One region of the Paenarthrobacter sp. RAF54_2 genome, then DNA from elsewhere that is predicted to be linked to it. Evidence: riboswitches for the same ligand, from Rfam matches in the RefSeq annotation. Region 1 holds a riboswitch; each other region holds the start of a gene.
What was found. Region 1 has a riboswitch for thiamine pyrophosphate ahead of thiO (glycine oxidase ThiO). Riboswitches for the same ligand answer to the same signal wherever they lie in the genome.

Region 1 (3,272 bases):
ATGAATACGGCCTGGTCCAGATCGGTGGACGTGGCTGGATCGATGGTCACGAACGGAATGTCCCTGAGGTCACGCTCTGGCAGTGTGTGGTTTTCTACTGCTTTCCGGGCTTCCGCCACGGCTTCGGCCGGATACTCGCCTGGGAGCTCCAGTTCGGTCCGAAGGGCTGCAAATGCCTCTGCGAGCTGGTCCGACGAGTCGTCGACGTTGGGCGAAATCCGATGATGTGACACGAAAATCAGGTTAGCCCGAAATCGCTGGATAGTCTTGGACCATGAGCCCTTCCTTGGACGATAATGCTCGCGTCCAGCGCCTCTCTTCGGAGCTGCTGGGAGCCATGGCGTACGGCGAGCTCTCGGCGTTTGGCCGGCTGTCTTTCGACTCCCGGTACGCTCCCACCCTGCACGACAGGGCAGTGTTGGCAAAGATTGCCGTTGGGGCTTACGGAAACTTTGCCTTGATCAGCAGCCGGCTCTCGGAGATGGGACTCGATGCCGAAGAGGCCATGCTTCCGTTCCAGCGCTCGTTTGACCACTTCCATGAGCGAACAAAGCCGGCGGACTGGTTTGAATCAGTCATGAAGGCCTATGTGATCGACACCGTGTCATCGGACTTTTACCGCATGGTCGCTTCGTACCTCGACGGCGGAACGCAACTCTTTGTCCAGAAGGTGGCCTCCGCCGACCAAGCCACGGAAGTATTACGCGTCCTCCTGCGCAGGGCCCTGGCTGATGATCCTCGCCTGGCATCGCGACTGGCTTTGTGGGGCCGCCGCCTCGTCGGTGAAGCGCTGACCCAGGCCCAACGCGTGGGCATGGAACATCCTCACTTGGGACCGCTGCTCAAGGGCGGCGGGGATGCCCGCACTGCAGTCAAGGTCCTTACCGCTGAACTTGCCGAGCGGCATGGTCGACGGATGTCCGGGCTCGGGCTCACGGCTTAAGAGACTTTCGCATATCCTCGGCTGCCGCCAGGGCGCCGGCGGTGATTATCCGGCGTCGAGCGCTTCCAGCAGAGTCTTTGCCGCCGCCGTCGGATCCTCCGCCTCAGTAATGGCCCGCACCACGACGATCCGGCTCGCTCCCGCAGCCACCACCTGTTCAATGTTGGTGAGGTCGATGCCGCCAATCGCGAACCAAGGGAGGAGGACCCCACCTACGGTCTCCGCATCCGCGCGCTTTACGGCTTCTGCGGCATATGTGACCAGATCCAGCCCGACTGCTTCACGGCCGGGCTTTGTGGGTGTTGCCCACACCGGACCAACACAGAAATAATCCAGTCCGCTCCTGCCAGGGGAGGCAGCGATAGCAGCGTCAACCTGTTCCGGCGTATGGGTGGAAAGGCCTATCACGGTGCGGTCGTGGAGGAGATGCCTTGCCGCGGGCAGGGGGATGTCTTTTTGCCCGATATGGAACACCGGAGCCCCGGAAATACTGGCAACATCGGCGCGGTCATTGACGGCCCACAGCCGTCCGTGCCGTTGGGCAACGTTGTGCAGAACCTCCAGGACTTCCAGTTCCTCTGCGGCCTCGAGTGTCTTGTCGCGCAGCTGGATGATGTCTACGCCGCCCTCAAACGCGGCGTCGACGAAGTCTTCAAAATCGCCCTGACGTTTGCGGGCATCGGTGCACAAGTAAAGGCGGGCAGTGGTGTGGACATCAGGCTGGGTCATGGAAACCAGAGTAGTTCCTCTAAACTGGGCACGTACTGCGGGAGCCGTGACAGCGTCATATGACCGTCCGGCTGAGAGGGCTTCAGCGCCGACCGCTTGACCTGATCCGGCTAGTACCGGCGTAGGGAAGGAAACACATGGCAGAATCCGGCCAAACCCCCTTGCAGGCAGACGTTGCAGTGGTTGGTGGCGGCATCATCGGCCTTGGCATCGCCCACGAAGCGCGCCGCCAGGGCCGCTCGGTGGTCCTCATTGATCCCACCCCCGCGGCCGGTGCGACGTTTGCTGCCGCCGGGATGCTGGCTCCGGTCAGCGAACTCCACTACCAGGAGGAAGACCTCCTGGAACTCATGCTGGAATCCTCCCAACTTTGGCCCCCTTTCATCCGGAGCGTCCATGGCGGCGAATCAGCCACCGGATACCGCACGACGCCGACAATCGCCGTTGGTGCCGACGCCGCCGACCGCCGCGCCCTCGCAGACCTCCGCACAGTCCAGCAGGCCGCGGGGCTGCACGTGGAGCCATTGTCATTGCGGGAAGCGCGCCAACGTGAGCCTTTGCTGAGTCCACAGATTTCCTGTGCCTTCGACATACCGGCCGATCACCAAGTGGACCCGCGGCGGCTTGCACGATGCCTCATGGAAGGGTTGGCAGCCCACGGACCAGGTGACGCAACGTGGGTTTCCGGAGCGGAGGACGGTTTCGCACTGCCGTTCCAAGCATCCCGTTTGCTCTGGGATGGGGACCGGGTCTCCGGCGTCAAACTGGCTTCTGGCACAGTCGAGGCCTCGGAAACTGTGATCGCCTGCGGGCTGGACGCGGCAAGGATCGGTAATCTCCCCGAAGGTCTCAGTCTTCCTCTGCGGCCCGTTTACGGTGACATCCTCAGGCTGCGCGTTCCCCACCACCTCCAGCCCCTCCTCACATCCACCATCCGGGGTATTGTCCGCGGGGTGCCCGTTTACATCGTGCCGCGGGACGATGGCACGGTGGTGATTGGAGCAACACAGCGCGAGGACGGACTATCCGCGTCCACCAATGCAGTCTCCGCCGGAGGCGTCTACCAACTCCTGCGGGACGCCCAAGTCCTGGTGCCTGCGGTGGCGGAGTTGGAACTGCTGGAAGCGACAGCCCGCGCACGGCCCGGCACTCCGGACAACGCACCATTACTGGGACGGGTTACCGGGCGCGCGGGCACCATCGACGGTCTCGTAATCGCAACCGGGTTCTTCCGCCATGGCGTCCTGTTGACGCCTGTGGCCGCCAGAATCGTCGGCGGGCTGATCAGCGGGTCAGTCGATCCCCGATGGTCCAACTTCACCCCTGATCGATTTACGGCAACGCCGGATCACCATCTCCAACCAGCAACCAAGGACACACCATGAACATCAAACTCAATGGCTCCGAACACGCCGTGGCGGACGACGCATCCGTCAGCACGCTCGTCAGCGCCATCACAGGCCGCATCCTGGACCACCGCGGACAGGCGGCCGACGGCGGCAAGCTGGGTGTCGCCGTCGCGCGCAATTCCGAGGTAGTGCCGCGCAGCCAGTGGGCCGCGACTGCGCTCGCCGATGGAGACGAACTCGAACTCGTAACC
Region 2 (3,272 bases), on a different contig from region 1:
ACCCCGGAGGCCCTGCTCAGGCGAAGAGCCGGGGTGCATCAAAGAAGGCTGTCTCGTAGCGGCAAGACTGGGCGAAGGCCTCAACCATGGCCCCGCGTTCCTGGGTGGAGGCGCTAATTGCCGCGGCATCAGTAAAGTCGATCGCCTTCCGGGTTGCGGCAGCAAACTCCTCGTCCGCGTACGTCGTCAGCCAGGCGGCGTACGGGTGCTCGCTGGGGGCGCCGGCGTCCACATAGGCGGCGTGGAGTTGCTGTCCTACCTCCGCATACAGCCAATAGCAGGGCAGGATTGCCGCCAGCAACACGGCGTAACTGCCCGAGGCTGATGTGGCCAGCAGGTGGTCCACGTACGACCTTGTCACGGGTCCGGTCTGTGTTGAGGCCGAGCGCGTGCTCAGCCAGTTCCGATGGAGCTCGGACTCCACTTCAAGGCAAAGTTGCGATGACTTTGCCCAGAAGAGCTGCTCTTCTTCAGTGGGGGCAAGTGCACCTGCCCGCGCCAAAACCCGGGAGTAGCCGTTCAGGTAGATGGCGTCCTGGGCGAGGTAATAGTTGAACTGGGGCTCCGGGAGGCGCCCGGACTGCAAGCCCTGAATGAAGGCGAGGCCGTAAATTGCGTCCAATTCCGGTGCAGCTTCGGCCCACAGCCGGGCGGCAAAGTCGCCGGATTTCCCGGCAGGATTCAGCGCTGGCTCCATGTGGTGGAAGTGGTGGACAGGCCCGCTGCCCTTGCCTACCTCGAGCCCGTCGGCCGCCGCGAGGGCCTGCAGCAGCCACGGCTTGACCTCGCGGAGTGATACCTCCCAATCGCCCCTGCGGGCCTGGACTGTGGCCAACGCCGAGGAGAGCGAGCACCCTGTTCCGTGGCTGTTCCTGGTATCAACGCGGGGCCCAGGCACCTCGATGACGTCCTGTCGCAGCAAACCGCTCGTATTGACCAGTGCATCCGGGCAGTCGTTTCCTGCCAAGTGGCCGCCTTTTACCAAAACCGTCGTTCCACACTCAGCAGCCAGGCGTTTACCCTGGTCAAGCGCCGTAGCCCAGTCGGGGGCTTCGGGCTCCCCCAGCAACATCGCCAGCTCGGGAAGGTTTGGGGTGACGAGATCCGCCAACGGCAGGAGGCTGCGTAACGCAGTTTCAGCGGTCTCCCGCAGAAGGCGGTCGCCGCTGGTGGCCACCATCACCGGGTCAAGGACCACGACGGCGGGACGCACCTCTTCGAGCCAACTGCGGACTTCGTCGATGACGGCCGCATCACCCAACATCCCGATCTTGACCGCATCAATCTCAATATCGCTGCTGATCGCGTCCAGTTGCTGACGCAGGAACTCGACGGGCGGAACATGGATTGCACTGACACCCAACGTGTTCTGGGCCGTCAAAGCCGTGATGGCAGCCATGCCATAGCCCCCGTGCGCTGCGATGCTCTTCAAGTCTGCCTGGATTCCGGCGCCGCCAGAAGGATCCGAGCCGGCAATGCTGAGCACCCTCGGATGTGGCCGGGCCGGGACTGCTCCCATACCCGCGGCGTAGACAGGGTAGACAGCGGAATTCGACGATGAAGCCATGGTGGACATCCCTTCGCCGGTGCTAACCGGACAGGTTCAACGGGTCTGGATCTCAGCCTGGCCCGTGCCCGGCACCCCGTGTCAGTTTCCTAGCGTAGCCCGGAAGCCCCTCGCCCCGGGAACCGGACAGCTTCGGGGAATCGATGTGACTGGCGGCAAACAAAAGAGTCCCGCAGTATCCGCCGTAAACGGATGCTGCGGGACTCTTTGGTTGCATAGTGGCAGGTTGCCCTGCCTACAGCTCGGAAGCGGGAACTCCCACCCCAAGGATGATGGGTTCGTCCGCTACCTTCTTTTTGGCGGGCTCTTCCGCTGCCGGCGCCTTGGCCTCATGGGCAGATCCGCCTGCGGCAGCAGCAGTTACCTCGTGGTGTTCCACACTGGTTTCGTTTGCGGCACCCTGCGCCCTGCTGGCACTGCGGTTCCTCCGGCCACGACGACCACGGGAACGCAACGAATGATCGTGCTCATCGGTAGTGCCGGCAGAAGCACTGGCAGGGGAAACGGCGGAAGCAGCGGCAGGTTCGGAAACCGAAGCCGTGGCCTCTTCCTCCGCAGCAGGTGCGGCACCAAGGTGCGAGAACGCCTCGGCCAGCAGGTCCAGGCTCATGGCCGGCTTGCCAGCAGTTGGTTCCTCATGGTGTTCCACAAACGGAAGAGCCACTTCTTCGCCACCGAAACGCAGAACAGGAGTGGCGCGCGCTTCCCGAACCGCAGCCTCATGACTGGCGGTATCAGGTGCAGCCGGAACGCCAGCCTCGCCGCTTGCAGCCTCAAGGGCAGATCCATCGGTGTGACCCTGCTGACCTGCTGCACGGGCCTGCTCCTCCGCGCGGTGAACCTCGTCATCGTGCAGGTGGGCGGCATGTGCTGCAGCGGCTATCGTGGCAAGAGCTGCCCTGGTCGCCTCAGCCTTCGCCTGGCGGACCGGGTCCACGGACTCCGTGGTCGCAGGAGCTGCAGGGGCGGCCGGCGTGCTGTGGACTGCAGGAGGCACTTCGGCCATTGCCGGTCCCCCACCCTTGCCACGGCGGCGCTTACGATCAGTGCGTGCAGCAGGCTGTTGGGGTTCGACGTGCGGGCGGTGATGCTCGGCAGCAACGACGTTGGCGCGTCGGTGCTCCACCGGCTCATCATGGGTGACGACACCCCGTCCGGCACAGTGCTCGCACTGCTCACCGAATACCTCGAGCAGGCCGGTGCCCATGCGCTTGCGGGTCATCTGCACCAGGCCCAGCGATGTCACTTCGGCCACTTGGTGTTTGGTGCGGTCACGACCCAGGCATTCCACCATTCGGCGGAGCACCAGGTCACGGTTCGATTCGAGGACCATGTCAATGAAGTCGATGACGATGATGCCACCGATATCGCGCAGGCGTAGCTGGCGAACAACTTCCTCGGCTGCTTCAAGGTTGTTCTTGGTGACGGTTTCTTCCAGGTTTCCGCCGCTGCCGGTGAACTTACCTGTGTTGACGTCCACCACAGTCATGGCTTCGGTGCGGTCGATGACAAGGGAACCACCAGACGGCAGGAAAACCTTGCGTTCCAGCGCCTTGTGGATCTGTTCGTCGATCCGCCAGGCAGCAAAAATGTCCTGGTCCTTGGTCCACTTCTCAAGGCGGCCCACCAGATCGGGAGCCACGTACGTAACGTAAGCCTCGATGGTGTCCCAGGCGTCGTCCCCGGAAACGATCAACTTGGAGAA
Region 3 (3,272 bases), 340 kb from region 1:
TTGCGCCGATTGCCGAGGTGATGTGGTCATAGCCAGGAGCAACGTCCGTGACCAGCGGTCCCAAGGTGTAGAACGGGGCGCCTTTACAGAGTTCCTGTTGGCGCTCCACGTTCTCGCGGACCAAGTGGAAGGGAATGTGTCCGGGTCCTTCAACCATCACCTGCACATCGAATTCCCAAGCCCGCTGGGTCAGCTCGGCAAGCGTATCGAGCTCAGCGAACTGCGCGGCGTCGTTGGCATCGGCTGTTGCGCCCGGGCGCAATCCGTCGCCCAGGGAGAATGCGACGTCGTACTTGGCGAAGATTTCACAGAGGTCATCAAAATGCGTGTAGAGGAAGTTCTCCTCGTGGTGCGCCAAGCACCATCCAGCCATTATCGAGCCGCCACGGGAGACGATGCCTGTCACACGGTTTGCCGTCAAGGGCACGTACCGCAGGAGCACTCCGGCGTGGATTGTCATGTAGTCAACGCCCTGCTCGCATTGCTCGATGACCGTATCGCGGAAAATTTCCCACGTGAGTTTGTTGGCTTCGCCGTTGACCTTCTCCAGTGCCTGGTAAATGGGAACAGTGCCGATCGGAACGGGGGAGTTGCGGATGATCCACTCCCTGGTGGTGTGGATGTCGTCTCCCGTGGACAGGTCCATGACAGTATCGGCACCCCACTGGGTTGCCCATTGCAGCTTGTCAACTTCCTCGGCGATGGAACTGGTGACGGCGGAGTTTCCGATGTTGGCGTTGATTTTGACCAGGAAGGCCTTGCCAATGATCATGGGCTCGGACTCGGGGTGGTTGATGTTGTTGGGGATGATAGCGCGCCCGGCAGCCACTTCGCTGCGAACCAGCTCAACGTCGCAGTTCTCCCGCAGCGCCACAAACTGCATTTCCGGCGTGACGATGCCTTGCTTGGCATAGTGCATCTGGGTGACGGTTTTGCCTTCGACGGCGCGGCGGGGCACCGGTTGCGCCCCCTTCCACTCCTGGGATGCTGCGCCGCGGCGTACCGCTGATTTGCCGTCGTCGAGCAGGTTCCTCTCCCGCCCGGAGTATGCCTCGGTGTCTTCCCGGGCTTCGATCCATCGGGTGCGGAATGGCTCCAGGCCCACCACGGGATCGCTGCCCGGTCCGGCAGTTCGGTATACCTGCAGTGGTTCGTTCGCCTCACCGTTGGGGGAAGGCTCCAGAGCAATTTCCGTGACGGGGACCCGGATGCCATTCACGGGATCTTCCAGCCAAGCCAGCGAATGGGATTTCAGCGACTGTGTGACGGGTTCCGCCATGTTTTCGCTGTGGCTGATCTGGTTTTGGGCAGAGCTGTGCTGTGTTTCGGTGGTGCTCAAAGGATTACTCACTTCCTTCGCCGGCATTACCCGGACAGGTTCAACGGTCGCAGACTGCTTCAGTCCGATCTCAGCCCCTGCAGGGGCCCCCGTGTGGTCGTAGACGAAGCTACCACAGCTTCGATCGGGGTCCCAGTCATACGCGTCCGGGAGGTTGGTGGCACACTAGGCTTTTGCCATGGCCAACATCATCGAATTCACCGGTCCTGTGCTTGTGGCAGGAGACGACCAACGGCACGGGTTGTGGTCCGTCGATGGCAAACTGACGTTCGAACGCCCCCTTGCTCCACCCGATTCCGTGCTGGACGGATGGGTCCTTCCTGGTTTTGTTGACGCCCACTGCCACATAGGGCTTGGCGTCGGCGGAGCGGTTGATGAGCTGACAACTCTTGCCCAGGCGCAGGCCGACCTAAAAGCCGGCACGTTGTTGATCCGCGACGCCGGCTCACCAAGCGATACACGTTGGGTTCAGCGGCGGGACGACCTCCCACGGCTCCTTCGTGCCGGACGCCACATCGCCCGGAGCCGGCGTTATCTGCGTGGCTTGGGCCATGAAGTCGAGCCGGACGAACTCGTGGAGACGGTCCGCAAGGAAGCCCGGGACGGGGACGGTTGGGTGAAACTCGTGGGGGATTGGATCGATCGCGGTGTGGGTGACCTCTCCGCTTCCTTCCCTCGGAACGTCGTGAGGGATGCCATTGCGGCCGCCCACGACGAAGGAGCGAGGGTGACAGCCCACTGCTTCGGTGAAGACACCATTGATGACATGCTCGACGCCGGGATCGACTGCATTGAGCACGCCACCGGTCTTTTGCCCCGCCACATTCCCCGTCTTGTGGAGCAGTCCGTACCGATTGTTCCCACGTTGGTTAACATCGCGACTTTTCCGGATATCGCCGCCCAGGCTGCCCCGAAGTTTCCTGTCTACGCCCAGCACATGACCCGTCTTTGGGAGCGACGCCGTGAACGGGTGTTGGAGGCTTTTGAAGCTGGCGTCGGCATCTATGCGGGCACGGATGCAGGGAGCGTGATCAAGCACGGCAGGATCGCGGACGAAATGAAGGAACTTCACGACGCCGGCCTGCCGCCCACTGCCGTCCTGGGCGCCGCCACGTGGGGCGCGCGGAAGTGGCTGGGAGCCGAGGGCATCAGCGAAGGGGCAAGTGCCGACGTCGTGCTGTGCCGGGATGATCCAAGGAAGAACCTCGCAACTGTGGCGAGCCTGAACCATGTAGTCCTGCGCGGGAAACTGGTCCAACTAGGAATAAATTGAAGCTTCAAGTAATTTACATAGGTAGAACGTGCCGAAGGGCGGCCATCTATGAATCGGGAGCTTCACATGACGACGACATCCAACCAGGATCTCCTTCCTGCCGAACTCACCATGGGCACCGTCATGCTCAAGGTCGGCGATATGAGGGTGATGAGTGACTACTATCAGCGTGCCCTGGGCCTTGAGATCGTGGCCGAGCAGGATGGCGGGCTGTACCTGGGGCGCCTGGGCAAGCCTGTAGTCCACCTCGCTCCCGCTGCCRGCCTGCAGATTCCAGGCCGTGGGGAAGCCGGGCTTTTCCATACAGCCATCCTGTTCCAGGACCAGCCTTCCCTGGCGGCCACCATCGCCACGGCCGCAGAGTATGAGCCGCGCGCTTTTGTGGGCAGTGCCGACCATTTGGTGAGCGAAGCCTTCTATTTCACGGATCCCGAAGGTAATGGCATTGAGCTCTATTACGACAAGCCTCGCGCTGTCTGGCAGTGGGATGGCAAGAATGTGGTGATGGACAATGTTGCCCTGCCGCCCCAGCGTTTCCTCCAGCAGCACTTGAATGAGGCTGCCGTGACTGGCCAGCGGGAAGCAGTTGCCGGCGTCGGGCACGTGCACCTTCAGGTAGGCGACGTGCAGACTGCCCAGGATTTTTATGTGGACACCCTC

Region 2: linked by a shared signal. The riboswitch ahead of AB4Y87_RS20620 (bifunctional hydroxymethylpyrimidine kinase/phosphomethylpyrimidine kinase) and the one ahead of thiO (glycine oxidase ThiO) in region 1 are both predicted to bind thiamine pyrophosphate.
Region 3: linked by a shared signal. The riboswitch ahead of thiC (phosphomethylpyrimidine synthase ThiC) and the one ahead of thiO (glycine oxidase ThiO) in region 1 are both predicted to bind thiamine pyrophosphate.

The regions. Positions count from the first base shown of each region.
Region 1 covers NZ_JBFRDV010000006.1:108,227-111,498, forward strand. Annotated here, with positions in the region: gene AB4Y87_RS07090 (RNB domain-containing ribonuclease) at 1-233, opposite strand, end outside; gene AB4Y87_RS07095 (ferritin-like fold-containing protein) at 275-943, shown strand; gene thiE (thiamine phosphate synthase) at 989-1,672, opposite strand; TPP riboswitch at 1,700-1,817, shown strand; gene thiO (glycine oxidase ThiO) at 1,810-3,057, shown strand; gene thiS (sulfur carrier protein ThiS) at 3,054-3,272, shown strand, end outside.
Region 2 covers NZ_JBFRDV010000024.1:11,445-14,716, forward strand. Annotated here, with positions in the region: gene AB4Y87_RS20620 (bifunctional hydroxymethylpyrimidine kinase/phosphomethylpyrimidine kinase) at 17-1,567, opposite strand; TPP riboswitch at 1,559-1,656, opposite strand; gene AB4Y87_RS20625 (Rne/Rng family ribonuclease) at 1,803-3,272, opposite strand, start outside.
Region 3 covers NZ_JBFRDV010000006.1:452,234-455,505, forward strand. Annotated here, with positions in the region: gene thiC (phosphomethylpyrimidine synthase ThiC) at 1-1,339, opposite strand, end outside; TPP riboswitch at 1,335-1,442, opposite strand; gene AB4Y87_RS08630 (amidohydrolase family protein) at 1,518-2,612, shown strand; gene AB4Y87_RS08635 (VOC family protein) at 2,679-3,272, shown strand, end outside.